3 regions of the Citrobacter sedlakii genome follow, and region 3 is predicted to be linked to each of the others. Evidence: riboswitches for the same ligand, from Rfam matches in the RefSeq annotation. Region 3 holds a riboswitch; each other region holds the start of a gene.
The links. Region 3 has a riboswitch for thiamine pyrophosphate ahead of thiC (phosphomethylpyrimidine synthase ThiC). Riboswitches for the same ligand answer to the same signal wherever they lie in the genome.
Positions count from the first base shown of each region.

Region 1: linked by a shared signal. The riboswitch ahead of thiB (thiamine ABC transporter substrate binding subunit) and the one ahead of thiC (phosphomethylpyrimidine synthase ThiC) in region 3 are both predicted to bind thiamine pyrophosphate.
Region 2: linked by a shared signal. The riboswitch ahead of thiM (hydroxyethylthiazole kinase) and the one ahead of thiC (phosphomethylpyrimidine synthase ThiC) in region 3 are both predicted to bind thiamine pyrophosphate.

Region 1 is NZ_CP071070.1:3,760,546-3,770,198, forward strand. It holds gene leuA (2-isopropylmalate synthase) at 1-385, shown strand, start outside; gene leuB (3-isopropylmalate dehydrogenase) at 385-1,476, shown strand; gene leuC (3-isopropylmalate dehydratase large subunit) at 1,479-2,879, shown strand; gene leuD (3-isopropylmalate dehydratase small subunit) at 2,890-3,495, shown strand; gene JY391_RS17975 (sugar efflux transporter) at 3,584-4,762, opposite strand; gene sgrT (glucose uptake inhibitor SgrT) at 4,880-4,993, opposite strand; gene sgrR (HTH-type transcriptional regulator SgrR) at 5,087-6,742, shown strand; TPP riboswitch at 6,776-6,900, shown strand; gene thiB (thiamine ABC transporter substrate binding subunit) at 6,933-7,916, shown strand; gene thiP (thiamine/thiamine pyrophosphate ABC transporter permease ThiP) at 7,892-9,502, shown strand; gene thiQ (thiamine ABC transporter ATP-binding protein ThiQ) at 9,486-9,653, shown strand, end outside.
Region 2 is NZ_CP071070.1:1,759,267-1,768,919, reverse strand. It holds gene JY391_RS08350 (nucleoside permease) at 1-603, shown strand, start outside; gene JY391_RS08345 (ADP-ribosylglycohydrolase family protein) at 600-1,604, shown strand; gene JY391_RS08340 (PfkB family carbohydrate kinase) at 1,601-2,563, shown strand; gene JY391_RS08335 (GntR family transcriptional regulator) at 2,633-3,379, opposite strand; gene thiD (bifunctional hydroxymethylpyrimidine kinase/phosphomethylpyrimidine kinase) at 3,421-4,221, opposite strand; gene thiM (hydroxyethylthiazole kinase) at 4,218-5,006, opposite strand; TPP riboswitch at 5,038-5,134, opposite strand; gene JY391_RS08320 (hypothetical protein) at 5,633-6,028, shown strand; gene rcnB (Ni(II)/Co(II) efflux transporter accessory subunit RcnB) at 6,272-6,604, shown strand; gene JY391_RS08310 (fimbrial protein) at 6,654-7,622, opposite strand; gene JY391_RS08305 (fimbrial biogenesis outer membrane usher protein) at 7,635-9,653, opposite strand, start outside.
Region 3 is NZ_CP071070.1:4,455,162-4,464,814, forward strand. It holds gene nudC (NAD(+) diphosphatase) at 1-617, opposite strand, end outside; gene JY391_RS21085 (Rsd/AlgQ family anti-sigma factor) at 713-1,201, shown strand; TPP riboswitch at 1,254-1,405, shown strand; gene thiC (phosphomethylpyrimidine synthase ThiC) at 1,494-3,389, shown strand; gene thiE (thiamine phosphate synthase) at 3,389-4,030, shown strand; gene JY391_RS21100 (HesA/MoeB/ThiF family protein) at 4,017-4,772, shown strand; gene thiS (sulfur carrier protein ThiS) at 4,756-4,956, shown strand; gene thiG (thiazole synthase) at 4,958-5,728, shown strand; gene thiH (2-iminoacetate synthase ThiH) at 5,725-6,858, shown strand; gene JY391_RS21120 (sensor domain-containing diguanylate cyclase) at 7,202-8,740, shown strand; gene JY391_RS21125 (PTS sugar transporter subunit IIB) at 8,924-9,232, shown strand; gene JY391_RS21130 (PTS lactose/cellobiose transporter subunit IIA) at 9,232-9,552, shown strand; gene rpoC (DNA-directed RNA polymerase subunit beta') at 9,637-9,653, opposite strand, start outside.

The sequences.
Region 1 (9,653 bases), 690 kb from region 3:
CAGCGTGCAGTCTGGCTCAAACGATATCGCGACCGCCTCGGTGAAACTGGCTTGCGGTAATACTGTAAAAGCTGAAGCGGCAAACGGTAACGGCCCGGTCGACGCCATTTACCAGGCGATCAACCGTATTACCGATTACCACATTGAACTGGTGAAATACGGCCTGTCCGCTAAAGGACACGGTAAAGACGCGCTGGGCCAGGTGGATATCGTCGCTCACTATAACGGTCGCCGCTTCCATGGCGTCGGTCTGGCGACAGATATCGTTGAATCCTCCGCCAAGGCGATGGTGCACGTACTGAATAACATCTGGCGCGCCGCTGAAGTCGAAAAAGAATTGCAACGCAAAGCTCAGAACAACGAGAACAACAAGGAAACCGTGTGATGTCGAAGAATTACCATATTGCTGTTTTGCCGGGTGACGGAATTGGCCCGGAAGTGATGGCGCAAGCCCTGAAAGTCCTGGAAGCGGTTCGCGGCCGGTTTGATATGCGTATTACCACCAGCCACTACGATGTCGGCGGAGCCGCCATCGATAATCACGGTCAACCGCTGCCGAAAGCGACCGTAGAAGGCTGCGAGCAGGCCGACGCCGTGTTGTTCGGCTCCGTGGGTGGCCCAAAATGGGAACATTTGCCGCCAGATCAACAGCCGGAGCGCGGCGCCCTGCTGCCGTTGCGTAAACACTTCAAATTATTCAGCAATCTGCGTCCGGCGAAACTGTATCAGGGGCTGGAAGCGTTCTGCCCTCTGCGCGCCGACATCGCGGCAAATGGCTTTGACATCCTGTGCGTACGTGAACTGACTGGCGGCATTTACTTCGGCCAGCCGAAAGGCCGCGAAGGTAGCGGTCAGCATGAAAAAGCGTTCGATACCGAGGTGTATCACCGTTTTGAAATTGAGCGTATTGCGCGCATCGCCTTTGAATCCGCCCGCAAGCGCCGCCGTAAGGTAACGTCTGTTGACAAAGCCAACGTCCTGCAAACGTCTATTTTGTGGCGCGAAATCGTCAACGACGTCGCTAAAGCGTATCCGGACGTTGAGTTGGCGCACATGTATATTGATAACGCCACCATGCAGTTGATTAAAGACCCGTCTCAGTTCGACGTATTGCTGTGTTCCAACCTGTTTGGCGACATCCTGTCTGACGAGTGCGCAATGATCACCGGCTCCATGGGGATGTTGCCGTCCGCCAGCCTGAACGAGCAGGGCTTTGGTCTGTATGAGCCAGCAGGCGGCTCCGCGCCGGATATCGCCGGGAAAAATATCGCGAACCCTATCGCGCAGATTTTGTCGCTGGCGCTGCTGCTGCGCTACAGCCTGGATGCGGATGAGGCGGCAACCGCCATTGAACGCGCTATCAACCGCGCATTAGAAGAAGGCATCCGCACCGGCGATTTAGCCCGTGGCGCCGCTGCCGTTGGTACCGATGAGATGGGCGACATTATTGCACGCTACGTCGCGGAAGGGGTGTAATCATGGCTAAAACGTTATACGAAAAATTATTTGATGCGCACGTGGTGTACGAGGCGCAAAACGAAACCCCGCTGTTATACATCGACCGCCATCTGGTGCATGAAGTAACCTCCCCGCAGGCGTTCGATGGCCTGCGCGCGCATGGTCGTCCGGTTCGTCAACCGGGAAAAACCTTCGCGACGATGGACCATAACGTCTCGACGCAGACGAAAGACATCAACGCCTCCGGTGAAATGGCCCGTATCCAGATGCAGGAGCTGATCAAAAACTGCAACGAATTCGGCGTTGAGCTGTACGATCTGAATCACCCGTATCAGGGCATCGTTCATGTGATGGGGCCGGAACAGGGCGTTACCTTACCGGGCATGACCATCGTCTGCGGCGACTCCCATACCGCCACACACGGCGCGTTTGGCGCGCTGGCGTTCGGCATCGGCACCTCGGAAGTTGAACACGTACTGGCGACGCAGACCCTGAAGCAGGGTCGCGCGAAAACCATGAAGATTGAGGTCAAGGGCCGCGCGGCGCCGGGTATCACGGCGAAAGACATCGTGCTGGCGATTATCGGTAAAACTGGCAGCGCAGGCGGCACCGGCCACGTCGTGGAGTTCTGCGGCGACGCGATCCGCGCCCTGAGCATGGAAGGCCGTATGACCTTGTGCAACATGGCGATTGAGATGGGCGCGAAAGCGGGTTTGGTCGCCCCGGATGAAACCACCTTCAACTATGTGAAAGGCCGTTTGCACGCCCCGAAAGGCAAGGATTTTGATGATGCGGTTGCGTACTGGAAAACGCTGCAAACCGATCCGGACGCCCGCTTCGATACAGTTATCACCTTACAGGCTGAAGAGATTGCGCCACAGGTCACCTGGGGAACCAATCCGGGCCAGGTAATTTCGGTAACCGACATGATCCCCGATCCGGCTTCTTTCGCCGATCCGGTTGAGCGGGCAAGCGCAGAAAAGGCGTTGGCCTATATGGGGCTGAAGCCTGGCGTGCCGTTAACGGAAGTGGCGATCGATAAAGTATTTATCGGCTCCTGTACCAATTCACGTATTGAAGATTTACGCGCCGCCGCAGAAGTGGCGAAAGGACGGAAAGTGGCGCCAGGCGTTCAGGCGCTGGTGGTGCCAGGGTCCGGTCCGGTAAAAGCGCAGGCGGAAGCGGAAGGTCTGGATAAGATCTTCATTGAAGCGGGCTTTGAGTGGCGTTTACCGGGCTGCTCAATGTGTCTGGCGATGAACAATGACCGTCTGAATCCGGGCGAGCGCTGCGCCTCAACCAGCAACCGTAACTTTGAAGGCCGTCAGGGCCGCGGCGGACGTACCCATCTGGTCAGCCCGGCAATGGCCGCCGCTGCCGCCGTCACCGGCCATTTCGCCGACATTCGCAGCATTAAATAAGGAGACCACCATGGCAGAGAAATTTACCCAACATACCGGCCTGGTTGTCCCGCTGGATGCCGCCAACGTTGATACCGACGCCATCATTCCTAAACAGTTCTTACAGAAGGTTACCCGCACCGGTTTTGGCGCGCACCTGTTTAACGACTGGCGTTTTCTGGATGACAAAGGCGAGCAGCCGAATCCGGCGTTTGTGCTCAACTTCCCGGAATATCAGGGCGCGTCTATTCTGCTGGCGCGGGAAAACTTCGGCTGCGGTTCATCCCGTGAACACGCCCCCTGGGCGCTGACCGACTATGGCTTCAAAGTGGTGATCGCACCGAGCTTCGCCGATATCTTTTACGGCAACAGCTTTAACAACCAGCTGCTGCCGGTGAAGCTGAGCGATGAAGAGGTCGATGAGCTGTTCACACTGGTGCAGGCGAATCCGGGGATTTATTTTGAGGTGGATCTGGAAGCGCAGGTCGTTAAGGCGGGCGAAAAGCGCTACAGCTTTACTCTTGATGCCTTCCGCCGTCACTGCATGCTGAACGGTCTGGACAGCATCGGTCTGACGTTACAGCACGAGACGGCTATCGCCGCTTACGAAGACAAGCAGCCCGCGTTTATGCGCTGATTGTCCTCCTGCGATGCGCTTTTAATTCACAGCGGCTTCGCGCTATCCGGCCCACAAACGCCCTTCCTGTGGGCCGGATACTCTCTCCTCAGACATCCTTCACCTGGCTGGTCATATACAGCGTTACCACAGAGATCGCCGCAATCACCCAGTAAACGGCATAATGCCCGACGCTCTGCGCCACCGCCCCCTGAATCACTCCCGCGAGGATCACGCCGGTTGAGATGCTGTTGGTGAAGAGCGTCGTCGCCGACCCCGCCCTGCCCGGCATCAGATCCTGAAACCAGAGCATCCCAATTCCGGCGACGATCCCGATGAACACCGCGTTGAACACCTGGAGAATCAATAGCGCCGCGTGGCTGTGAAAAACAATCAGACCGAGATAAAACAGCACGCCCGCCGCTACTGCAGTCACCATCATCCGGCGCTTGCCGAAGCGTTTGACATAAAAACCAGCGAGGATCATCGCCGGAATTTCCAGCCCTGCCGCGGTCCCCATCAGGATCCCGGCAAGCTTATCCGGCAACCCCAGCTCAGCGCTGATCCATAGCGGCATATCAATGATGTACATGGTGTTGCAGGTCCACATTAGCGTGGAGGCGATAAACAGCATGCGAACGTTGTTGTCCTGCCAGCCGCTAACCCGGGTGACAGGTACATCGGCCGGTTGTTCAACCCGCGCCACCGATGGCAGCATAAAGGCGATCAGGACAAAGCTCAGCGCAAAAATTCCGGCAGCAATAGAAAACATCACCGTAAAGCCGTAGTTAAGCGCCAGCATAAACGCCAGCGGCGGGCCGATCACCCAGGCCAGGGAAAGCTGCGCACGCATCACCGAACTGAACATCACCACTTCCCGCGCCGAGCTGTCAGCGTATTCCCGCGCCAACGCAAACAGCTGCGGCATCGCGGTATTCGCCAGCGACGCCAACAATACGCCGCAGGTGATCAGCGTCAGGTAATGACGGTTAAAAGCAAACAACAGGGCGTTGCCAATGGCCATCAGGCAACAAAACAGAATCAGTCTGCGCCGGTCGCCCTGGCTGTCGGAGCGCTTTGCCAGCGCGAGACTGACGCCAATCCCGGCGATGGCGTTGACGGTGTAAAACAGCCCCACCCAGAACGGCTGCGCCCCCACTTCACGGCTCAGGAAAAGGCTCAACGTCGGCGCCTGTAGCGCGCCCGCGATGCCCATCATAAAGGCGACCAGCATAAATGCCGCATAAACACCGTTGAGACGTCGTCCCATCGTCATGATCCAGAGCATAAACCTTTCCTTAGCGCGCAGCGGAAACGAAAAAAGCCAGCAGATAATACCTGCTGGCGGGGTGAATAACACCAATACTCAGTCACACATGATGTCTGCCAATCCGGGGTCGCGATGTCACTCCCACTGCATCAGTTCTTCCAGCATCTTTAAGCGCTGCGGTGCGCTCAGGCAAGCCAACCAGGACAACTTTTCTGTCGCGGAAAAATACTTCAGATAGAACTGGCGCATTGTTGACCCCTTCATCGTGCTTCATCGGGAATCATTATTGGCCTAATATAGGGATAATAAAATTGCTGAGTTTTTCGCTGGAGTTCCCCTTTTATGTCTTCTGGTCGTCTGCAACAACAATTTATCCGTTTGTGGCAATGCTGCGACGGCAAAACCCAGGACACCACGCTCAACGAGCTGGCGGAACTGCTGAACTGCTCGCGTCGCCATATGCGCACTCTGCTGAACACGATGCAGGCGCGCGGCTGGCTGACGTGGGAAGCGGAAGTGGGCCGTGGCAAACGCTCTCGTCTGACGTTCCTCTACACCGGACTTGCCCTCCAGCAGCAGCGCGCGGAAGATCTGCTGGAGCAGGATCGGATCGATCAACTGGTGCAACTGGTGGGCGACAAAACCGCCGTTCGCCAGATGCTGGTGTCACATCTTGGACGCAGCTTCCGCCAGGGGCGTCACATCCTGCGCGTCCTGTATTATCGTCCTTTGCAAAACCTGCTGCCGGGTACGGCGCTGCGGCGCTCAGAAACGCATATCGCCCGTCAAATCTTTAGCGCCTTAACCCGGGTAAATGAGGAAAATGGGGAACTGGAAGCCGATATTGCGCATCACTGGCAGCAAATTTCCCCGTTACACTGGCGTTTTTTTCTGCGTCCGGGCATTCATTTTCACCACGGTCGCGAACTGGAAATGGACGACGTGATCGCTTCGCTCACACGAATTAACACCTTGCCACTGTACTCGCACATTTCCCGCATCAATTCGCCAACGCCATGGACGCTGGATATTCACCTGTCGCAGCCTGACCGCTGGCTTCCCTTACTGCTGGCGCAGGTGCCCGCGATGATCCTGCCGCGCGAATGGGAAACGCTGAACCATTTCGCCAGTCATCCTATTGGCACCGGCCCCTATGCGGTAATGCGCAACACGCGTAATCAGTTAAAAATTCACGCTTTTGATGATTTCTTTGGCTATCGGGCGCTAATCGATGAAGTTAACGTCTGGGTGCTGCCGGATATCGGCGATGAACCGACCGGCGCGCTGACGCTGGAAGGCCCCACTAACGATGAAAAGGCCATTGAAAGCCGGCTGGAAGAAGGCTGCTATTACCTGCTGTTTGACGCCCGCACCCACCGTGGCGCAAATCAGGAGGTCCGGGAGTGGGTCAGTCGCGTCCTGTCGCCGAGTAATCTGCTCTACTATGCCGACGAGCACTATCAGCGCCACTGGTTTCCCGCTTATGGCCTGCTACCTCGCTGGCATCATGCCCGTCCGGGCCACGGCGAAAAACCTGCCGGGCTGGAGTCCCTCACCCTGACCTATTACCACGATCATATCGAACACCGGGTCATTGCGCAGATCATGAGCCAACTGCTGGCGGAACATCAGGTAAAGCTGAATATACAGGAGATCGACTACGATCAGTGGCACGCCGGAGACATTGAAAGCGATATCTGGCTAAACAGCGCCAACTTCACCCTTCCACTCGACTTTTCGCTGTTCGCGTATCTCTGTGAAGTTCCGCTGTTGCAGCACTGCATTCCGCTGGACTGGGAGGCGGACGCCGCCCGTTGGCGCACCGGTGAGATGAACCTGGCGGCCTGGTGTCAGCAACTGTTAGCCAGTAAAGCGATCGTCCCGTTGATTCACCACTGGCTGATCATCCAGGGACAGCGCAGTATGCGCGGTTTACGTATGAACACGCTTGGCTGGTTCGACTTTAAATCGGCATGGTTTGCGCCACCAGACCCGTGATTGCTGCATAGCAACAAAATCATTACACTAACGGCGTTCTCAACGGGGTGCTGATAAACATACACAACGTCATTCAGGATGAGGTGTACAGGCTGAGAAAATACCCGTCGAACCTGATCCGGATAACGCCGGCGAAGGGATTTGAGGCTACCGCTCAAAATCCTTTGCCACCCATCTATTGAGGTGCAAAGTGCTTAAAAAATGTCTTCCCCTGCTGCTCCTGTGCGCAGCGCCCGTGTTCGCCAAACCTGTGCTTACCGTTTATACCTATGATTCGTTTGCCGCCGACTGGGGTCCCGGCCCGGCGGTCAAAAAAGCGTTCGAGGCTCACTGTGATTGCGAACTGAAATACGTGGCGCTGGAAGATGGCGTATCGCTGCTCAATCGCCTGCGTATGGAAGGGAAAAACAGCAAAGCCGACGTGGTGTTGGGGCTGGACAACAACCTGCTGGAAGCCGCCACGCAGACCGGGCTGTTCGCTAAAACACCGATCCATACCGATGCCGTAAACGTCCCTTTCACCTGGAATAACGACACGTTTATTCCTTACGATTACGGTTGGTTTGCCTTTGTCTATAACAAGACAACGCTAAAAAATCCGCCAAAAAGTTTGAAAGAGTTGGTAGAAAGTCCGGAAAAATGGCGTGTGATCTATGAAGATCCCCGCACCAGTACGCCGGGTCTTGGCCTGCTGCTGTGGATGCAGAAAGTGTATGGCGATAAAGCGCCGGAAGCCTGGCAAAAGCTGGCGGCGAAAACGGTCACCGTCACCAAAGGCTGGAGCGAAGCGTACGGTCTGTTCCTGAAGGGAGAAAGCGATTTGGTGCTGAGCTATACCACCTCTCCCGCGTATCACCTCATCGAAGAGAAAAAGGATAACTACGCGGCGGCAAATTTCAGCGAAGGGCATTACGTGCAGGTGGAAGTGGCGGCGCGCACCGTCGCCAGCAAGCAGCCTGAGCTGGCGACGACGTTCCTGCGCTTCATTCTCACGCCCGCCTTCCAGAGCGCCATCCCGACCGGCAACTGGATGTATCCGGTTACCACCACCCCACTGCCCGCCGGGTTTGAGACGTTAACCAAACCAACCACCACGCTGGAATTCACGCCAGCTGAAGTGGCAAACCACCGTCAGGCCTGGATTAGCGAATGGCAACGCGCCGTCAGCCGCTAATTCCCGGCTGGCTGCTGCCCGGTTTTAGCGCCGCCACGCTGATGCTGGCGGTCGCGCTGGCCGCATTTCTGGCGCTGTGGCTTAACGCGCCGCAGGGGGAATGGTCCTCGCTCTGGCAGGACAGTTATCTGTGGCACGTGGTGCGCTTTTCCTTCTGGCAGGCGTTTTTGTCAGCTGTGCTGTCGGTCTTCCCGGCGATATGGCTTGCCCGCGCGCTCTACCGGCGTCGTTTTCCCGGCCGTTTGGCGCTGCTGCGCCTGTGCGCGATGACCCTGATCCTCCCGGTGCTGGTGGCGGTATTTGGTATCCTTAGCGTCTATGGACGACAGGGTTGGCTGGCTTCGCTCTGGCAGACGTTCGGGCTGGAATGGACCTTCTCTCCTTACGGTTTGCAAGGTATCCTGCTGGCCCACGTTTTTTTCAATATGCCTATGGCAAGCCGACTTCTGCTGCAGTCGCTGGAAAATATTCCCGGCGAACAGCGTCAGCTCGCCGCCCAACTTGGTCTTCGCGGCTGGCATTTTTTTCGTTTCGTCGAGTGGCCGTGGTTGCGCCGTCAAATCCCGCCCGTCGCCGCCCTTATCTTTATGCTCTGTTTCGCCAGCTTTGCCACCGTGCTATCGCTCGGCGGCGGGCCACAGGCGACCACTATCGAGCTGGCGATTTATCAGGCGCTGAGCTATGACTACGATCCGGCGCGTGCGGCGATGCTAGCGTTGATCCAGATGGTCTGCTGCCTGGCGTTGGTGCTACTGAGCCAGCGCTTAAGTAAAGCCATCGTTCCCGGAACCACGCTGGTGCAGGGGTGGCGCGATCCGGACGACCGCCTGCACAGTCGGATTAGCGATACGCTGCTTATTCTCCTCGCGTTACTGTTATTACTGCCGCCGCTGCTGGCGGTGATTGTTGATGGCCTCAACCGCCATCTGTGGGACGTACTGGCGCAACCGATCCTGTGGCAGGCAATGTGGACCTCGCTGCGCATCGCCCTGGCGGCAGGCCTGCTGTGCGTGATCCTCACCATGATGCTCCTGTGGAGTAGCCGCGAACTGCGGGCCCGTCAGCATGTGCTGGCAGGGCAAACGCTGGAACTGAGCGGAATGCTGATCCTCGCCATGCCCGGCATTGTGCTGGCGACCGGTTTCTTTTTGCTGCTCAATAACAGCATTGGTCTGCCGGCGTCGGCGGACGGCATCGTGATCTTCACCAATGCGCTGATGGCGATCCCTTATGCGTTAAAGGTGCTGGAAAATCCCATGCGTGACGCCGCCTCCCGCTACTCAATGCTGTGCCAGTCGCTGGGGATTGAAGGCTGGCGGCGGCTCAAGGTTGTGGAGTTACGCGCTCTGAAACGCCCGCTTGCGCAGGCGCTGGCTTTCGCCTGTGTGCTTTCCATCGGTGATTTTGGCGTGGTGGCGCTGTTCGGTAATGACGATTTTCGGACGCTGCCGTTTTATCTGTACCAACAAATCGGCTCGTACCGCAGTCAGGACGGCGCCGTGACCGCACTGTTACTGCTGTTGCTGTGCTTTATGCTTTTTACCGCTATCGAGAAATTACCAGGACGACATGCTAAAACTGACTGATATAACCTGGCTTTATCATCATCTGCCAATGCGCTTTACGCTTTCCGTGGCCCGGGGCGAGCAGGTAGCCGTTCTGGGGCCTAGCGGGGCGGGGAAAAGTACGCTGCTGAACCTGATCGCCGGTTTTCTTACTCCTGCCAGCGGCACGTTG
Region 2 (9,653 bases), 2.1 Mb from region 3:
CCGCTGGCGTTTTATTACATCTTCGCCAACGGGTATCTGACGGAAGTCGGCATGAAAAACGCCACCGGCTGGATGACGCTCGGTCAGTTCTCCGAAATCTTCTTTATGCTGGCGCTGCCGTTTTTCACTAAACGCTTTGGTATTAAGAAGGTATTATTACTTGGTCTTATCACCGCGGCGATCCGGTACGCGTTCTTTATCTACGGCGGCGCAGAAGAATACTTCACCTATGCGTTGCTGTTTCTTGGCATTTTGCTGCACGGCGTCAGTTACGACTTCTACTACGTGACCGCCTATATCTACGTGGATAAAAAAGCGCCAGTGCATATGCGCACCGCGGCCCAGGGGCTGATCACCTTGTGCTGTCAGGGCTTCGGCAGCCTGCTGGGCTATCGTCTTGGCGGCGTGATGATGGAAAAAATGTTTGCTTATCAGGAACCGGTTAACGGTCTCACCTTCAACTGGGCGGGAATGTGGACGTTCGGCGCGGTGATGATCGCTGTCATTGCCGTACTGTTTATGATTTTCTTTCGCGAATCAGACAAAGAGATCACCGCTATTGAGGTTCGCGATTCTGCGTTGACACAAGGAGAAGTAAAATGAAAGCAGAGCGTATTCTCGGTGCTCTTTACGGGCAGGCGTTAGGGGATGCGATGGGGATGCCCTCTGAGCTGTGGCCGAGAAGCCGCGTGAAAGCGCACTTCGGTTGGATCGACCGCTTTCTGCCAGGTCCGCAGGAGAACAGCGCGGCCTGTTATTTCAATCGTGCGGAGTTTACCGATGATACTTCGATGGCGCTCTGTCTGGCAGATGCGCTCCTGGCGCGCGACGGCGACATTGATCCCGACCTGATTGGCCACACGATTCTCGACTGGGCGCAGGGCTTTGACGCTTTCAATAAAAATGTTCTCGGGCCGACGTCGAAGATTGCACTCAACGCCATACGCGACGGTAAACCGGTAGCGGAACTGGATAACAACGGCGTCACTAACGGCGCGGCGATGCGCGTGTCGCCGTTGGGATGCCTGTTGCCGCCGCGCGATCTCGACGCCTTTATTGATGACGTGGCGCTGGCGTCCAGCCCCACCCACAAGTCGGATCTGGCCATTGCCGGCGCGGTAGTGGTGGCATGGGCCATTTCCCGGGCGGTAGACGGCGACGCATGGTCCGACATCGTGGCATCACTGCCCGCCATTGCCCGACACGCTCAGGAAAAACGCATCACCACTTTCAGCGCCTCGCTGGCTGCACGGCTGGAATTGGCGTTAAAAATCGTTCGCCAGGCCGATGGCCCTGAAGCCGCCAGTGAACAGCTGTATCAGATCGTGGGCGCGGGCACCAGCACGCTGGAGTCGGTCGCCTGCGCCATCGCTATGGTCGAGCTGGCGCAGACCGATCCGAACCGCTGCGCGATACTTTGCGCTAACCTGGGCGGCGATACCGATACCATCGGCGCGATGGCGACCGCCATTTGCGGCGCGCTGCACGGCATTGATGCCATCGATTCCACACTGAAACGAGAGCTGGATACGGTGAACCGCCTCGATTTCACCCGCTATGCTACGGAGCTGGCGCGTCTGCGTCAGCGACGGGAGGGAATATGAACGCTTCACGCCTGTACGGGATGCTTGCGGATCTCGACTCCCGCCAGCCGGTCACGGTAGTCGGCGCGGCGGTCATCGATGTTATCGCCGACGCTTACGCTCTGCCCTGGCGCGGCTGCGACATCGAGCTTAAGCAGCAAAGCGTTAACGTCGGCGGCTGCGCGCTAAACATCGCCGTCGCGCTAAAGCGCCTTGGGATTACGGCGACCAATGCCCTGCCGCTCGGCCAGGGCGTATGGGCGGAGATTATCCGCAACCGGATGGCGAAAGAGGGCTTATATAGCCCGATTGATCATGCTCAGGGTGATAACGGCTGGTGTCTTGCCCTGGTTGAGCCGGACGGTGAACGCACCTTTATGTCTTTTAGCGGCGTGGAAAATGCCTGGAACGCCGACTGGCTGGCTCAGCTCTCGGTGCCGCGAGGTAGCCTGATTTATCTGTCAGGCTATCAACTTGCGTCGCCGTGCGGCGAATTGCTGGCGCACTGGCTTGAAAACCTCACGGACGTGACGCCCGTTATTGATTTTGGTCCGCGGATTGGCGATATCCCCGATGCGCTGATGGCCCGTATTCTGGCCTGTCGTCCGCTGGTGTCGCTTAATCGCCAGGAGGCGGACATCGTCAGCGATCGCTTTACGCTAAGCAAGGAAATCCGGACATTTGGCGCAGAATGGGTCAGGCGTTTCGCTGCGCCACTGATAGTGCGTCATGACAAAGACGGAGCATGGTATTTCACTGACGATGCCGCTGGCTGCGTCCCCGCCTTCCCGACAACGGTGGTTGATACCATTGGCGCGGGCGACAGTCATGCCGGGGGATTGCTGGCCGGTCTGGCCTCTGGCTGGTCAGTTGCGGACGCGGTGCTGCTTGGTAACGCCGTCGCGTCGTGGGTCGTGGGACACCGGGGCGGCGACTGTGCGCCGTTCCGTGAACAGCTGCTGGTTTCGCTCAAGAGATAAATCATAAAGCCGCATCGGCGCAAATCAGTGCGGCTTTTGCCTCATGCAGACGACCGGTCTGCAAAAGCGCTACTCCTCGCAAACAAAGACATATAAATCGCTACGGCAATAGCTAATACTGTACTCAATGGGCCGCTGCTGCTGGTCGAGCGCGACCTGTTTAATGACCAGCACGGGGATTTTAGCATCCAGTTGAATATGCGACTGGAATTCGGCGTCCGGCATTTTTGCGCTCACCCGTGAACGGGTTCGCTGCGGATGAATATGCTGACTACGGAAATAATCATATAATGATACGCCGATATCATCCGCATCATGAATAAGATGCGCAGGCACCCAGGATTCCTCGATGGATACCGCCTCTTCATCAACATAGCGGATCCGCTTAAGTAAAAAGACGTCGCTTCCGGTTTCGACCGCCAGCTGTTGCGCCACGTCATCCGGGCATTTTACCACCCGCTTGTTGACCCACAGGGTGTCCGGTTTTTTCCCGCGCAGGACCACCTGCTGAGAGAAACCGCGCGCCTCTTTCAGGGAGTACTCAAAAATGTTGTTAATTTGCGTACCGTACCCACGCGCGCGCGTCACCACGCCTTCATCCTCAAGCGCCCGCATCGCCTTGCGCACCGTTATGCGCGAAACGCCGGTCAACTGACTCAGATCGCGCTCGCCGGGCAGAATATTGCCATGCTCCAGCACGCCGCTGCGCACGGCGTTTTTTACCGTTTCGGCGAACTTAATGTACAACGGTGTATTGTCCACCGCTGCGATACGTTCGTTGAGCTGTGCGATAAGCCGGGTATGCGCTTGTTCCATGGACGTTTTTCCTGACAGCAAGTCTTTTGCCAGTATATACGCTACCACCAGGCATGGAAATGATGAACCGGTCCAATCCCCTCCCCAACCTCCAGCGTATCCGCCTGGGCCAGCGCCGCAGAAAGCCAGCTTTTCGCCTCCTGCACCGTTTCGGTCCAGTCGGTATGGCGCGGGCGCAGCGCCGCGAGCGCCGCAGAGAGCGTACAGCCCGTACCGTGGGTATTTTTGGTCATCACCCGCGGCGCGGTAAAACGCTGCTCGCCCGTCGGCGTAAACAGCCAGTCCGGGCTTTGCGTATCGTCCAGATGTCCGCCCTTCATCAGCACCGCGCCACATCCCAGCGCCAGCAACGCACGTCCCTGCTCCAGCATCTCTTTTTCCGTACGGGCATGCGGACATGACAAAAGCGCCGCGGCCTCGGGCAGATTGGGCGTAATCAGCGAAACTTGCGGCAGTAAACGCGTCCGCAGGGTGGCGACAGCCGAAGGCGATAGCAGCGGATCGCCGCTTTTCGCCAGCATAACCGTATCCAGCACCACATTTTTCACCTGATGGCGCCGAAGACGTTCAGCTACCGCTTCCACAATATCGGTTTCGGCGAGCATACCGATTTTGGTGGTATCGATACGCACATCGCTGAACACCGAGTCCAGCTGTGCGGCGACAAAATCAGGCTCAATACGATAAACCGACTGCACGCCACGGGTGTTTTGCGCCACCAGCGCGGTGATGACCGAGCAGCCATACGCGCCAAGCGCAGAAAAGGTTTTCAGATCGGCCTGAATGCCCGCGCCGCCGCTGGGGTCCGTTCCGGCGATAGTTAATGCGTTGATCCGTTTCATGCCAGCGCCTCCTGGTCGAGTTGATACAGCGCGTCGAGGAATGCCGGGATAAAACTCCCCGGACCGCGACAGATTTCGCTGGCACGTTGTCCGGCGCGTTTCATCCACCAGCAGGCGGATGCGACATTTTCTGTCCGACTGCCCGGCAGCGCGCAGACAGCCGCCACTGCTGCCGAGAGCGCACAGCCGGTGCCCACAACGCGGGTCATTAACGGATCGCCGCCGGCGACGATCAGGGTACGTTCGCCATCGGTAACATAATCTATTTCCCCGGTGACCACGACAACGGCCCCCACCCGTACGGCCAGCCGCTTCGCCGCGGGCAACGCAGCGGCGGCAGCGTCGGTGGTATCCACACCGCGACCGCCGGCTCGCTCACCGGCTAAGGCGAGAATTTCAGAGGCATTGCCGCGAATGGCGGCGGGTTTCATGTTCAATATGTCCAGGCAGAACTCACGGCGATAGTCGAGCGCTCCCACCGCGACGGGGTCGAGCGCCCACGGCGTATGCGCGCTGTTCGCCCGTTCAACCGCCGCCCGCATCGCTACTGCGCGCGGCTGGGTTAGCGTGCCGACGTTGATCAACAGCGCGCTGGCAATCGCGGCGAACTGACACGCTTCGTCAGGTTCAATCACCATCGCGGGGGAAGCGCCGAGCGCCAGCAGCGTATTGGCGGTAAAGCTCTGAACCACATCATTGGTCATGCAATGGGTTAACGGAGAGTGTTGTTTAAAATGTTGCAGAGTATGCACCGCAAGTGCGGGGCTGAGCAGGTCAGGCTGCATAGTTACGCTCCTGCCCGCGCGAAGAAGGGACACGAGCAGTGTCTGACTTCCCTACGCTGGCATTATCCAGATCAGGTGGTACGGGTATTTCTCAGCCTTCGCGTGGAAGGGCACCCCGAGTCAATGTGCATAAATGCGTTATGCAAGGTTAAAAGGGTAAGGTAAGCCTCTGCGCTTTGCAAGATGGTTTTAAACTGGAGGCAGGAAGGATAAGCATCACCTTATATCAGATTATTTTCCCGTCGCCGCCTCCTGTTCTCAAATAACCCACGCTAATTATTTACGCAATCGCCACATTAACGTAATGTCATCATTTTATTTTTTGGCATTTATTTTCCAGGAGGCATTTCATATGATCTGCATCAACGTCATGCGGGCTTATTTAAAACATAGTCTTTATATTCAACAGGCCGATTGCTGACATTAATACAATGTCTCTCTCATTCCGCGCTTGATTCCAAATTCAGTCTGGCCAACGTGAACGTTAATTACCTTGAAAGACTTAAAATTTTTAATTTTGCAGGTCAGTATGTATTTTCTGTTTCTGCTTTGTGGCTTTTTCGCCGGGGCGATGTACGCCCAGCGACTAAGCTTTTGTGTATGGGGTTAAATGTAATGGTGATGATGTGAAAAACGTAACGAGGTTATGTCTGATTCCTGTTGTCGTCGCGCTGGCGGCATGTGCGTCGCCAGCTGACAGAATGGCAAAATACGGTGGGCAAAAAAATGTTAACGATATAGCGCAACATGCACAGGCAGCAAACGCCAGTCATGTTGCCGATCCATTGCGAATGGCAGAATTCAGCGGGCCGGGGATTAACGCCAGTATTAACAACGGATTTACCGTTGCGCATATTAATCACAAGAAAGCGACAGTCAAACGCGTCAATGCCGCTTACTACGAAGTCAGCGGTAACGGATATATCCTCTCCATCTCGCTTAATGATGAAGGGGTTGAAACGGCCTCTTACACTAAAGCGCATAGCCGCGTACACGGTATCCTTCAGGTGGTGCAGAAATAACCATTCCCCCGCCCGGCGCGGGGTTTTCCTCGAACGCTTTCCTCCAGTCAGTCTGTTCAGATAAGACATATCTCATGTCGCAATGAGATGCGGCGGAAGTAATCTCTGTTTGTGAAACGCCGGAGAGGAAGGTTACAATTTTTACTCAATTGCCGGGAATCTCACAAAAAGGCGCTTGCCTGACCTGGCTCTGCGGTTGAATCATGTACGACCTTGATGGATAACCCGAAGAGTGGAGTGTGTATGGGTATAAAAAATACTATGTTGCTGGGCGCATTGCTGCTCGCTTCCAGCGCGGTCTGGGCCGCACCTGCTACAACCGTCGCCGCAAAGGGGATTGATCAATATGAGCTCAGCAGCTTCGTGGCTGATTTCACCCATTTTAAACCCGGCGATACGGTTCCCGAGATGTACCGCACCGATGAGTACAACATCAAACAGTGGAAATTACGTAATCTGCCCGCGCCCGATGCCGGAACCCACTGGACCTACATGGGTGGCGCGTATGTGCTGATCAACGACGCTGACGGTAAGATCATCAAAGCCTACGACGGCGAAATTTTTTATCATCGGTGAAAAAACGCACCCTTTCATGGGTGCGTAAATATCCTGCCAGGTTTTGTTATTAGTGATAATCGACAACCACCTTCACCCTGCTAAGGGTTTCTCCCGCTGCGACGTGACCTGCATAGGTTCTGGTTCGCGCATAAAGATTGATGGGCACTGTGCTTCCCATAATCTCTGGCGAGGTATACGGGAATGCGCGTCCATACTGAATGCTGGTTGTACCGTCCAGCGAGAGCTGAAACCCTACCGCCCCTGCGCTGCCAGGGGATGCCGCTAAATCATTGGTTAAGGTCATCTCATCCTCAGCCAGGGGGCTAATCGGTTCAAAATAAAAGACAACATTGTCCGGGGTAAATTTCAGGCTCCCCGCCCCCCTCGCCTGACAAATAAACTGGACGGGATAAAGTGTGAACGGTTTTTTATTAAGATCGTTAATATTTATTGTGCCCAAATCGATCTCCTGATGGCCAAAAGCACAGGTCGTAATATCGATATCCAGAAATATATTGATAGTGTAATTTACCTTTTTGTCTGAAGAGCAGTTAGTCTGATTCCCCTGACAGTAGTCCAGCCGTAAGGTGGTCACCAGCGGTATTGTCGCCCCAGGCAAAATGACCGTCGCGTCCCCCGGCGAATCCGCTTCCACAATCGAATAATGTAGCACCAGTCCCGCCATAGCGAAAAAATCCGCCAACGTATATTGCGACTTCGCCGCAACCGGCGTCTGCTTCTGATAATCAACCGTAAATGAGATTATGTAGTATTTGCTGCCAACCCGAAATGCATAGCTGTCGCTTTGCGCAATGAGCATTGCTGCCTCCAGCCATGCGTTTACCGTAGAGTTGCATAACAAGACTATCGTTCCGTTCTGGCTCGCCGCAAAAAGACCGCCTTCCAACGTTCCGGACATGGCATTTGGCGTGAAAGTGTACTCACCATTTATTGTTTCGGACGGCATAAAATCACATTTGTAAGCCTGAGCCCAGAACGAACACAGCAATAATATTGTGAAGAGTATCCATTTCATCGTAATTTCCTTTTATTGGCAGACATAGGTTTTACTTTCATCAATCTCATTATTGAAAGAGATTGTGCAGTAACGGCCCTGCTGTTTATTCACGGCGACGTTGACTTTTGCCGGTACTTCATCACTACGAATAAATAACGTACTGCCTTGCCCCACCAATCCGATATTTATCCCCTGTGGGTCTTCTACCTCATAACCAAAGGTCAGCGGCGTGCCATCGGGGCGGAGTGCGCGGAAATACCAGGGCTTACGTGGATCAGTGTCAAATCGGGCTTTTACAACCGCCCCGCGATAAGGCGCTACGCTTTTCCGGTTTCCCTGCAATTCAGTGGTGCTATCGGTGTTAGAAATATCCAGCGTCAGTCTGTTTTCCCGGTACGCGCTCAGGCCGTCATACAATACCGTCCCTTTACTATTGGTAACCCGATATTTCTGACCGTTAATATATGCCCCCTTAAGCTCCGGCGCTTCAATGATCGCAAACGTATCAGAAAGACGAGAGGCCAGATTAATACCACCAGACCAGGCCACAATTCCGCCGGAAAGGCTTGCCCCGCTCTGTGTATAGTGTGAAGACTGGCTGTAGCTGCTGCTGAGAGTCGCAACCGGCGCGCGCCATGTGAGGTTAGCCCCGGCGCTGGTTTCGCTATCCTGACGCTGATGGCTCAGGTTAACGCCGTAGGAAAACTGGTCGCGCTCACCTGCGATACCGGTCAGGCTGGTGTTATTCGACGTAAAGCCATCGTCGTCCAACGTGGTTGAATTCGAAAGATACAGTTGACGCTTAGGTGTTGAGATACCGTCACCCCATTCAAGCGGAATTGATATAAAAAGGTTAAAGCGTTTATCTTGCTGGTGAGATTCATCATACGTCTGGCTGGCAGAAAGCGTATAAGTGATACGCCGCCAGCCAGAGGAGTAACTGAGCTGATAATCTTTGCTGTTACCATTTCGACCCCAATAGTCCCGCCACAGGGTGCTTAACGACAACGTCCCCCAACCTTCAGCAAGCGGCTGGCTAATATTGGCTGAAAAACTGTTCTTGCGTCCAAAGTCATAGTGATAGTAGTCGGCAATATCGTAGACATCGTGATCGTCGCGGTGATAACTGTTTTTATTATTCGCCCATATATGATCGTTAAAGGTACGATAATCACGTGACGAGTAGCGATATGCCGCCAGGCCAAAGCGTGTTTTTGTTGGCGAGAAATATTTATTCCAGGCAATCTGGTAGCTTTGTCCATCGAAAACAGCGCCATCATCCTGTTTACTGTGTGCTTGCGTGGCGTCTAAAGAGACCGCGCCAAAAGCCGTATTCCAGCCGGTACCCAGCGTGAAAGCCGAGTAATTGTCCCCCAGCATCGTACCGCCGTAGAGGGTTAACAGGTTGTTCACCCCATGCTGATAGCTGGCCTGCACGAAGTCACTTTGATGACTGGCACCCTCGATATCGCTCCGCCCAACGACAAAATCGTATTTTGATACGCCAGGCTGAAGCATATTAGGAACCGACGAATAAGGCACAAGATAGGTGGTGATACTGCCATCTGCTTCTTTTACGCTGACGTCAAGATCGGCCCCACCTCCTGCCAGCTGCAGATCGGCTATCGCAAAAGGTCCTGGAGGAACTTGTTTCTCATACACAATAAAGCCGTTTTGCTCAACGGTAACCAGCGCGTTACTTTGGGCGATGCCCTGAACGACAGGGGTAAAATTTTGTTTAGAGTTCGGCAACATTTGCATGTCGCGATACAGACGCATACCGCGAAAGCGAACAGCATCAAAAATATCTGAAGAGGTGTACATCTCACCCGCCTGCAACGTACCTAATACCGCCGGGAGCCCGCGTTCCAGATAGAGAGTGTTACTTTTCCATTCCCCTCTGCTGTCGTCGGATTTGCTGTAACTGGCATCGGAATGCAGCTGCCATCCGAGCAAATTCAGCCCACTATTGAAACGCGCGAAGATATTCTTATTGTTGCCGGTATTTTCATAATCACTGTTATACTGGCTGACATAATAAGAGGTATA
Region 3 (9,653 bases):
GCCATAAACGCGGTCATCAACGACATCGGGAACGGCCACGGCTGCGAGGTCACGTAGCGCAGATTTTTCACTGTAATCCCGCTCTCTTCCATCACTTCGCGCGCGACAGCCTGTTCCAGCGTTTCGCCCACCTCCACGAACCCGGCGAGCACGGTATGAATGCCATTGCGATGGCGGGTATGTTGGGCGAGCAGAAGGGTATCATCACGACGAATGGCGACAATAATACAGGGGGCGATTTGTGGATAGTAGCGTTCACGGCAGTGGCGACACAGCATTGCCCATTCGGTTTTACTCGGGTGCATAGGGTGACCGCAGTAGCCGCAGAATTTGTGCGAGCGGAAGAACTCCGCCAGCTGCACGCCCCGCCCCGCCAATTGAAACAAGCCGACATCCTGATCGATAACCTGGCGGACTGACCCCATATCGTGACGACGCTGCTGCTGTATCAACCAGACAGGCTCACCTTCCCATTCGCCAATGTGTAATGCGCGCTGTCCCACAAGATCGAAATTTGCCGCGTCGCCGTGTGGCAATTCCCCATAGGGCAACCATAATTTTTGTTCATGACTGACGATCCACCAGCCGTGATCCCATTTTTCAATAATACGATCCATAGCTCTTGCACTACCTTTGCGTCACTGGCATGTTGATAACATTATTTTTACATTTCTGGGTAAGCAGTTTTAACTCTACACTTGCGGAGTCAATCATGTTAAACCAGCTGGAAAACCTGACGGAACGCGTCGGTGGAAGTAATAAACTGGTTGATCGCTGGCTACATGTACGTAAGCATCTGCTCGTGGCTTACTACAATCTGGTTGGCATTAAGCCTGGCAAAGAATCGTACATGCGGTTGAATGAAAAAGCGCTGGATGATTTTTGTCAGAGCCTGGTCGATTACCTTTCCGCCGGACACTTCAGTATTTATGAACGTATTCTGCATAAATTGGAAGGGAACGGTCAGCTTTTAAACGCGACCAAAATCTGGCCACAGCTGGAAGCCAATACCCAGCAGATCATGAACTACTATGATTCCACTCTCGAGACCGCCATCGATCATGACAATTGCTATGAATTTCAACAGGCGCTGTCGGATATCGGCGAAGCGCTGGAAGCACGCTTTGTTCTCGAAGATAAGCTGATTATGCTGGTATTTGACGCCATGCATGACCACGCCAGAATTAAACGACCTGCTTGAGTTCTGCGCAATTAACGAGTAGGTTAAAAACGTCCCCCTCTCCGGAGGGGATGTCATCTTGTCGGAGTGCCTGATTTCCACAACGTATCCGCGATGCCAGAAGGTAACGCAAAGAATGAAGTGGAAAAGGCTGAGACCGTTAATTCGGGATCCGCGGAACCTGATCAGGTTAAGACCTGCGAAGGGAACAAGAGTAATTCTGCATCATGCACCTGCCCGCAAGGGCGGCGCACATCCATTACTCCATCCGTCGTCTGACAAGCCACGTCCTTAATTTTTTATGGAATGAGCTATGTCTACCACTCAGTTAACCCGTCGCGAGCAGCGCGCCCAGGCCCAGCATTTTATTGATACGCTGGAAGGCACCGCTTTCCCCAATTCGAAGCGGATCTACATTACCGGTTCACAGCCGGATATCCGCGTCCCGATGCGGGAGATCCAGCTTAGCCCGACGCTTATCGGCGGCAGCAAAGAGGCTCCTCAGTTCGAAGCTAATGAAGCCGTACCGGTGTACGATACCTCCGGCCCCTATGGCGACCCGGAAATTGCCATCAACGTGCAGCAGGGTCTGGCGAAACTGCGCCAACCGTGGATTGACGCGCGTGACGACAGTGAAGCGCTCAGCGATCGCAGCTCTGCCTATACCAAAGCTCGCCTGGCCGACGACGGTCTGGATGCGCTGCGCTTTACCGGCCTGCTGACGCCAAAACGCGCCAAAGCGGGTCGCCGTGTCACACAGCTACATTACGCCCGCCAGGGGATCGTCACGCCAGAGATGGAATTTATCGCCATTCGTGAAAACATGGGTCGCGAGCGCATCCACAGCGAAGTCCTGCGCCATCAGCATCCGGGCGAGGGCTTTGGCGCACGCCTGCCGGAGAACATCACGCCGGAGTTTGTGCGTGACGAAGTGGCTGCGGGCCGCGCGATTATTCCCGCCAACATCAATCACCCGGAATCCGAGCCAATGATCATTGGCCGCAATTTCCTGGTGAAGGTCAACGCTAACATCGGCAACTCGGCGGTCACTTCCTCCATCGAAGAAGAGGTGGAAAAGCTGGTATGGTCAACCCGCTGGGGCGCAGACACGGTCATGGACCTCTCCACCGGCCGCTATATTCACGAAACCCGCGAGTGGATCCTGCGTAACAGCCCGGTGCCGATCGGCACTGTCCCGATCTATCAGGCGCTGGAGAAAGTTAATGGGATCGCTGAAGATCTCACCTGGGAAGCCTTTCGCGACACATTGCTGGAACAGGCGGAACAGGGCGTGGACTACTTCACTATTCACGCCGGCGTGTTGCTGCGTTACGTGCCAATGACGGCGAAACGCCTGACCGGCATCGTCTCGCGCGGTGGGTCGATCATGGCGAAGTGGTGTTTGTCCCATCATCAGGAAAACTTCCTCTATACGCATTTCCGCGAGATCTGCGAAATCTGCGCCGCTTACGACGTTTCGCTCTCGCTGGGAGACGGCCTGCGCCCCGGTTCCATTCAGGATGCCAACGACGAAGCGCAATTCGCTGAACTGCATACCCTGGGCGAGCTGACAAAAATCGCCTGGGAATACGACGTACAGGTGATGATCGAGGGGCCTGGACATGTGCCGATGCAGATGATCCGCCGCAACATGACCGAGGAGCTGGAACACTGCCACGAAGCGCCGTTCTACACCCTGGGGCCGTTAACCACGGATATTGCACCGGGATATGACCACTTCACCTCCGGCATTGGTGCGGCGATGATCGGCTGGTTTGGCTGCGCCATGCTCTGCTATGTGACGCCGAAAGAACACCTCGGTTTGCCAAACAAAGAGGACGTGAAACAGGGGCTGATCACCTACAAAATTGCCGCCCACGCCGCGGATCTGGCGAAAGGCCACCCGGGCGCGCAGATCCGCGACAACGCGATGTCGAAAGCGCGCTTTGAATTCCGCTGGGAAGACCAGTTCAACCTGGCGCTGGACCCGTTTACCGCTCGCGCCTATCACGACGAAACCCTGCCGCAGGAATCAGGCAAAGTAGCCCACTTCTGCTCCATGTGCGGGCCCAAATTCTGCTCGATGAAAATCAGCCAGGAAGTGCGTGACTACGCCGCCGCGCAGACCATTGAAGTGGGGATGGCGGATATGTCGGAGAATTTCCGCGCCAGGGGCGGCGAAATTTATCTGCGTAAGGAGGAAGCGTGATGTATCAGCCCGATTTTCCTTCCGTCCCTTTTCGTCTGGGGCTGTATCCGGTTGTCGACAGCGTCGCGTGGATCGAACGCCTGCTGGAGGCGGGCGTACGTACCCTCCAGCTACGCATCAAGGATAAACGCGATGAAGAGGTAGAAGCTGACGTGGCCGCCGCCATTGCGCTCGGGCGTCGCTACGATGCCCGCCTGTTTATCAACGACTACTGGCGGCTGGCGATCAAGCACAATGCCTACGGCGTACATCTGGGCCAGGAAGATCTGGAAACCACCGATTTGCATGCCATCCGCGAAGCCGGCTTGCGACTTGGCGTTTCCACTCATGACGATATGGAGATCGACGTGGCGCTCGCCGCTCGCCCCTCCTATATCGCCCTCGGCCACGTTTTCCCGACGCAAACCAAACAGATGCCTTCGGCGCCGCAGGGGTTGACGCAGTTGACGGCCCACATTAAGCGCCTTGCCGATTATCCCACCGTCGCCATCGGCGGGATCAGCCTTGAACGCGCCCCTGCCGTGCTGGAAACCGGTGTCGGTAGCATTGCGGTGGTCAGTGCGATCACTCAGGCCGAAGACTGGCGCGTCGCTACCGCGCAGTTACTCGAATTAGCAGGAGTGGGTGATGAACGATCGTGATTTTATGCGCTACAGCCGTCAAATTCTGCTTGGCGAGATTGCCGTAGAAGGGCAGCAAAGGCTACTCGACAGCCATGTGCTGATTGTCGGCCTGGGCGGTTTAGGTTCGCCTGCCGCGCTTTATCTGGCTGGCGCAGGCATCGGCACGCTGGTGCTGGCCGACGACGACGAGGTGCACATCAGCAACCTGCAACGACAAATACTGTTCACTGCTGATGATATCGCGCACCCCAAATCGCAGATCGCGCGGCAGCGTCTGGCGCGTCTCAATCCGGATATCGAGTTGATCGCGTTACCGCAACGCCTGACCGGTGACGCCCTCAGGCAGGCGGTGGCGCAGGCGGATGTGGTGCTCGACTGCACCGATAATATGGCGACGCGTCAGGCGATTAACGCTGCCTGCGTGGCGCTTGATACGCCGCTGATTACCGCCAGCGCCGTTGGGTTCGGCGGACAGCTCATGGTACTGACGCCGCCCTGGACGCAGGGCTGTTACCGCTGCCTGTGGCCGGACGACGATGAGCCTGAGCGCAACTGTCGTACCGCAGGCGTGGTTGGCCCGGTGGTTGGGGTGATGGGCGCATTACAGGCACTGGAGGCGATCAAATGGCTTAGCGGTGTGGAAGCGCCCACCGGCGAAATGCGCCTGTTTGACGGCAAAACCAGCCAGTGGCGCAGCCTGGCGTTACGGCGCGCCAGCAACTGTCCGGTCTGCGGAGGGCAACATGCAAATCGTGTTTAATGATGAGCCAATACAGTGTGCGAGTGAGCTGTCGGTGTCAGACCTGCTGACGCAGCTCAATCAGCTTAAGCCCGGCACCGCGCTGGCGCTCAATCAACAGATCCTGCCGCGCGAGCAGTGGGAACGCCAAATCGTGCAGGAAGGCGACCAGATCCTGCTTTTTCAGGTTATCGCAGGGGGTTGAGATGTTACGTATCGCAGATAAAACCTTTGATTCACATCTGTTTACCGGCACGGGGAAATTTGCCTCGCCGCAGTTGATGATTGACGCCATCCGCGCCTCAGGCAGTCAGTTGGTGACGCTGGCGATGAAGCGGGTAGATTTGCATAAGCCAAATGACGCGATACTCGCGCCGCTGATCGAGGCAGGTATGACGCTGTTACCTAACACCTCCGGCGCGAAAACGGCTGAAGAAGCCATTTTTGCCGCACAGCTGGCGCGCGAAGCGCTCGGGACAAACTGGCTGAAGCTCGAAATCCATCCTGATGCCCGCTGGCTGCTGCCGGACCCCATCGAAACAGTGAAAGCCGCCGACGCGCTGGTGAAACAGGGATTCGTAGTATTGCCCTACTGCGGCGCTGACCCGGTGTTGTGCAAACGGCTGGAAGAAGCAGGCTGCGCGGCGGTGATGCCGTTAGGCGCGCCAATTGGCTCTAATCAGGGGCTGGAAACGCGCGCGATGCTGGAGATCATCATCCAACAGGCGACTGTTCCGGTGGTGGTGGACGCTGGCATTGGCATCCCCAGCCACGCGGCGCAGGCCCTGGAAATGGGGGCGGATGCCGTGCTGGTTAATACGGCCATCGCGGTGGCTGACGATCCGGTCACCATGGCGAGCGCCTTCCGCCTGGCGGTCGAAGCCGGGTTACTGGCACGCCAGGCGGTGCCCGGCTCTCGTCGCGCCAGCGCCAGCGCCACCAGCCCGCTGACGGGCTTTCTGGAGGCGTCAGTATGAAAACGTTCACTGAGCGCTGGCGACAGCTGGACTGGGATGATATTCGCCTGCGCATCAACAGCAAAACGTCCGCTGACGTGGAACGGGCGCTTAACGCTCACGTACTCAGCCGTGACGATATGATGGCGTTGCTGTCACCTGCGGCCAGCGCGTATCTGGAACCGCTGGCGCAGCGGGCGCAGAAGCTTACCCGCCAGCGCTTCGGCAACACGGTAAGCTTTTACGTTCCGCTGTATCTCTCTAATTTGTGTGCAAACGACTGTACTTACTGTGGTTTTTCAATGAGCAACCGCATCAAGCGCAAGACGCTGGATGAGGCAGAGATTGCGCGGGAGTGCGACGCCATTCGCGAGCTGGGGTTTGAGCATCTGCTGCTGGTGACCGGTGAACATCAGGCTAAGGTGGGAATGGACTATTTTCGTCACCACCTTCCCGCTATTCGTCGTCGGTTTTCATCGTTGCAGATGGAGGTGCAGCCATTATCGGAAGCGGAGTACGCCGAACTAAAAACGCTGGGACTTGACGGCGTGATGGTGTATCAGGAAACCTGGCATGAGGCGCAGTATGCGCAACACCATCTCCGGGGCAAGAAGCAGGACTTTATCTGGCGGCTCGAAACGCCGGATCGTCTGGGGCGCGCCGGGATCGATAAAATTGGCCTTGGCGCGCTGATTGGCCTTTCAGACAGTTGGCGGGTCGATTGCTACATGATGGCTGAACATCTGCTCTGGTTGCAGCAACACTACTGGCAGAGCCGGTATTCTGTCTCTTTCCCGCGCCTGCGTCCGTGCACGGGGGGTATAGCGCCAGCATCGCTCATGGATGAACGTCAACTGGTGCAGACCATTTGCGCCTTTCGTCTGTTCGCGCCGGAGATTGAGCTGTCGCTGTCCACGCGGGAGTCACCGTGGTTTCGGGACCACGTTATTCCGCTGGCCATCAATAACGTCAGCGCCTTCTCGAAAACGCAGCCAGGCGGCTATGCCGACAACCATCCTGAACTGGAGCAGTTCGTCCCCCATGATAACCGGCGTCCTGCCGCTGTCGCCGACGCGCTTAGCGCCCGGGGGTTACAGCCGGTGTGGAAGGACTGGGACCCATACCTTGGGCGCGTCTCGCAAAGATCATGAACGATAATGTAAACCGGTAATTATTCTCCGTGCCGCTACGGAGAACAGAAAACGGGCGGTTGCTGTCAGCCACCCGCTTTTTTAAGGTACGTCCGTCAGCAGTGCTGTCCAGGGCGAAAAGCTTCTTCCTCGTTTCGCCCTGCCCTCACTGCTATCGGCGAGGTTAAATCCCAGTTTCAGCGAAAAGTGGCAACAAGACGGCGTAATATTTAAGATAAATCACCGCGAGTCATATTGTCGGGATTATAATTACAGGCATCCTTTCCTGATATGCAAAGCCACTTTGCGCGTTTCACGGCGCACTTATCTTCAGGATTTTTACCTTCTGGAACAAGTAACAGTAATGGCACGTCATAACAGAAAACTCTCTTTTACCACACCCATACTGGTGAGCTTTACGGGGATCTTGCTGAGCTTTGTGCTGATCGCCATCTTTATTACGTTTACTCAACGGAATGATTTCCTTGAGGATTATCATAACATCAACCGTAACTTTACCCATAACCTCGCGGTGAACTATACCGAATCGCTGTTGCGGGAAAATGATTATATTCTGGGCCGCGCGGCGACCTTTTTTTCCCGCAATGATCATTTGAATGAAACGGTGAACCTCGACCCGGACAACGGCCTGAAGACGCTGATGCAGTTACAAACGCTGATGCCTTCCGTCTCTTCCGTCTCGCTGGCTGATATTGAGGGTCATTATCTGCGCGCGCCGCAGGTGCTGAACAACGAACGCAGTCGGTCTTTTGACGCCAAAACGCGCCCGTGGTTTATGGATCAAGCCGAGGCCAGCACCTTTAGTCGCTACACCTCACCCTACCTTGACCACTTCACCCGCAATCCGACGGTGACGATCTACAAACCCATAATTTCGCCGGAGGGCAAACTGAAAGGCAGTATCGCATTTCACCTCGATCTGACCTCGATGGGGTATACCCTGCGTCAGATGGTTGCCCCTGTACAGGGAGAATTTTTCGTGGTCGATCGAGACGGGCAGGTGGTGCTTCATCCGGATACGGGCGCGTTGTTCAAGCAGTACGTCAGTAAAGACATCATGAATAAGATGACCAGCGGCGAAGGGAACCTGTACGATCCGGACAGCCAAACCTGGTACTACTACTATTCATTTACTAACCCAGACTGGTTTGTGATTTATCGGGTGTCGAATCCCACGCTGTTGGATCTGACGCGCCATGAGACCAATATTGTCGCCTGGGGCTTTGCCCTCGCCGCCATCATGATTGCATTGTTCGGCCTTTATTTGCGTCACGCTTCGCGTACGGTACTGATGAACATTATCAATGCGATCAAAACCGGCGACGTTAACCGCGCGCCGCGTCTTGAAGCGATGCTCAGTAAGGCCATTGAATCCAACAAAGAACGCGAGTTGATTTACGTGCGTCAGGCGACGATTGACGCCCTGACCGGCTGTAAAAACCGGCGCGCGTTTGATAACGACATTGCCGCGCTGATGAACGATCACCAACCGTTTGCCCTGGCGCTGGTAGATATTGATAACTTTAAATCCATCAATGACACATGGGGCCACCTGAACGGAGACATTGTTTTACGCAACGTCGCGCGTGAAGGCATTCAGATCCTGCAACCCGAGGCGGTGTCCTTGTACCGCTATGGCGGTGAAGAATTTGCCGTACTGTTTTCGGGTGAGCAGTTAAACAATGCGCTTCCGTTGCTGGAACGCTGGCGTGAACAGATCGCCCGGCGAACCTGGCGCGAGGAAGGGTTACATGTCACCTTCAGCGCCGGACTGGGTGAATGGAATCTGGAAAGCCAGGAACAGTTGGTGATGCGGGTAGATGAAGCCTTGTATAAAGCGAAACAGGAAGGCAAGAATCGCATCATCACCACCAACGGCTAATTTCGACCCCACCCTGCAAAGCCCGTCACGACGGGCTTTTTTACGAATTAAGAAAAACCGTAACCGGTTTCATTTTTTGTGCGGTTTCTTTGTGATGCTTTACACACATTCAACGTGAGCCGGTTGTTCTCTGCCTGCAGCGGGACTAAAGATGAAGTATCAACGGAACCGTGAGAGCCAACTATGAAGAACATCGTTTTATGCTGTGCCGCCGGGATGTCCACCAGCATGCTGGTACAACGAATGAAAGATGCCGCTCTGAAGAAAGGCGTTGAAGTCACTATCAAGGCAGTGCCCGTCGCCGAGTTCAAGGAAAATATCGCCACGGCGGATATTGTTCTGCTGGGCCCGCAGGTGAAATACGAGCAGGCAAAACTGCAGGCGCAGGCCGATCCGCTGGGCAAGAAGGTCGCGGTGATCGACATGATGGATTACGGCATGATGAAAGGCGATGCCGTACTGGAAAAAGCGCTCAAACTGCTGGAGTCATAATGGAAGATTTAGAAACGACAATCATGGAACTGCTGGTCAACGCGGGTGCGGCGCGCAGTGCTGCCCTGACAGCGTTGCAGATGGCTCGCAAAGGTGATTTTGACGAAGCCGAAAAAGCGATGGAAGAGTCGCGCGAGTATGTGAAGCATGCGCACACCATCCAGACGCAGCTTATTGGGCTCGATGAAGGTACAGGAAAGCTGCCGGTTAACCTGATTACCGTCCACTCGCAGGATCACCTGATGAACGCGATGGTCATCCAGGATCTGGCGGGCGATATGATTGAGCTTTATCGTCGGCTACCGCTTTCGAACGAATAAAAACGCGGTGGCGAGACGCTTACCGGGCTGAAAAAAGTATAAAAAAACCCGCCGAAGCGGGTTTTTTGTTAAAGGCATCAACGATTATTCGTTGTCGGAAC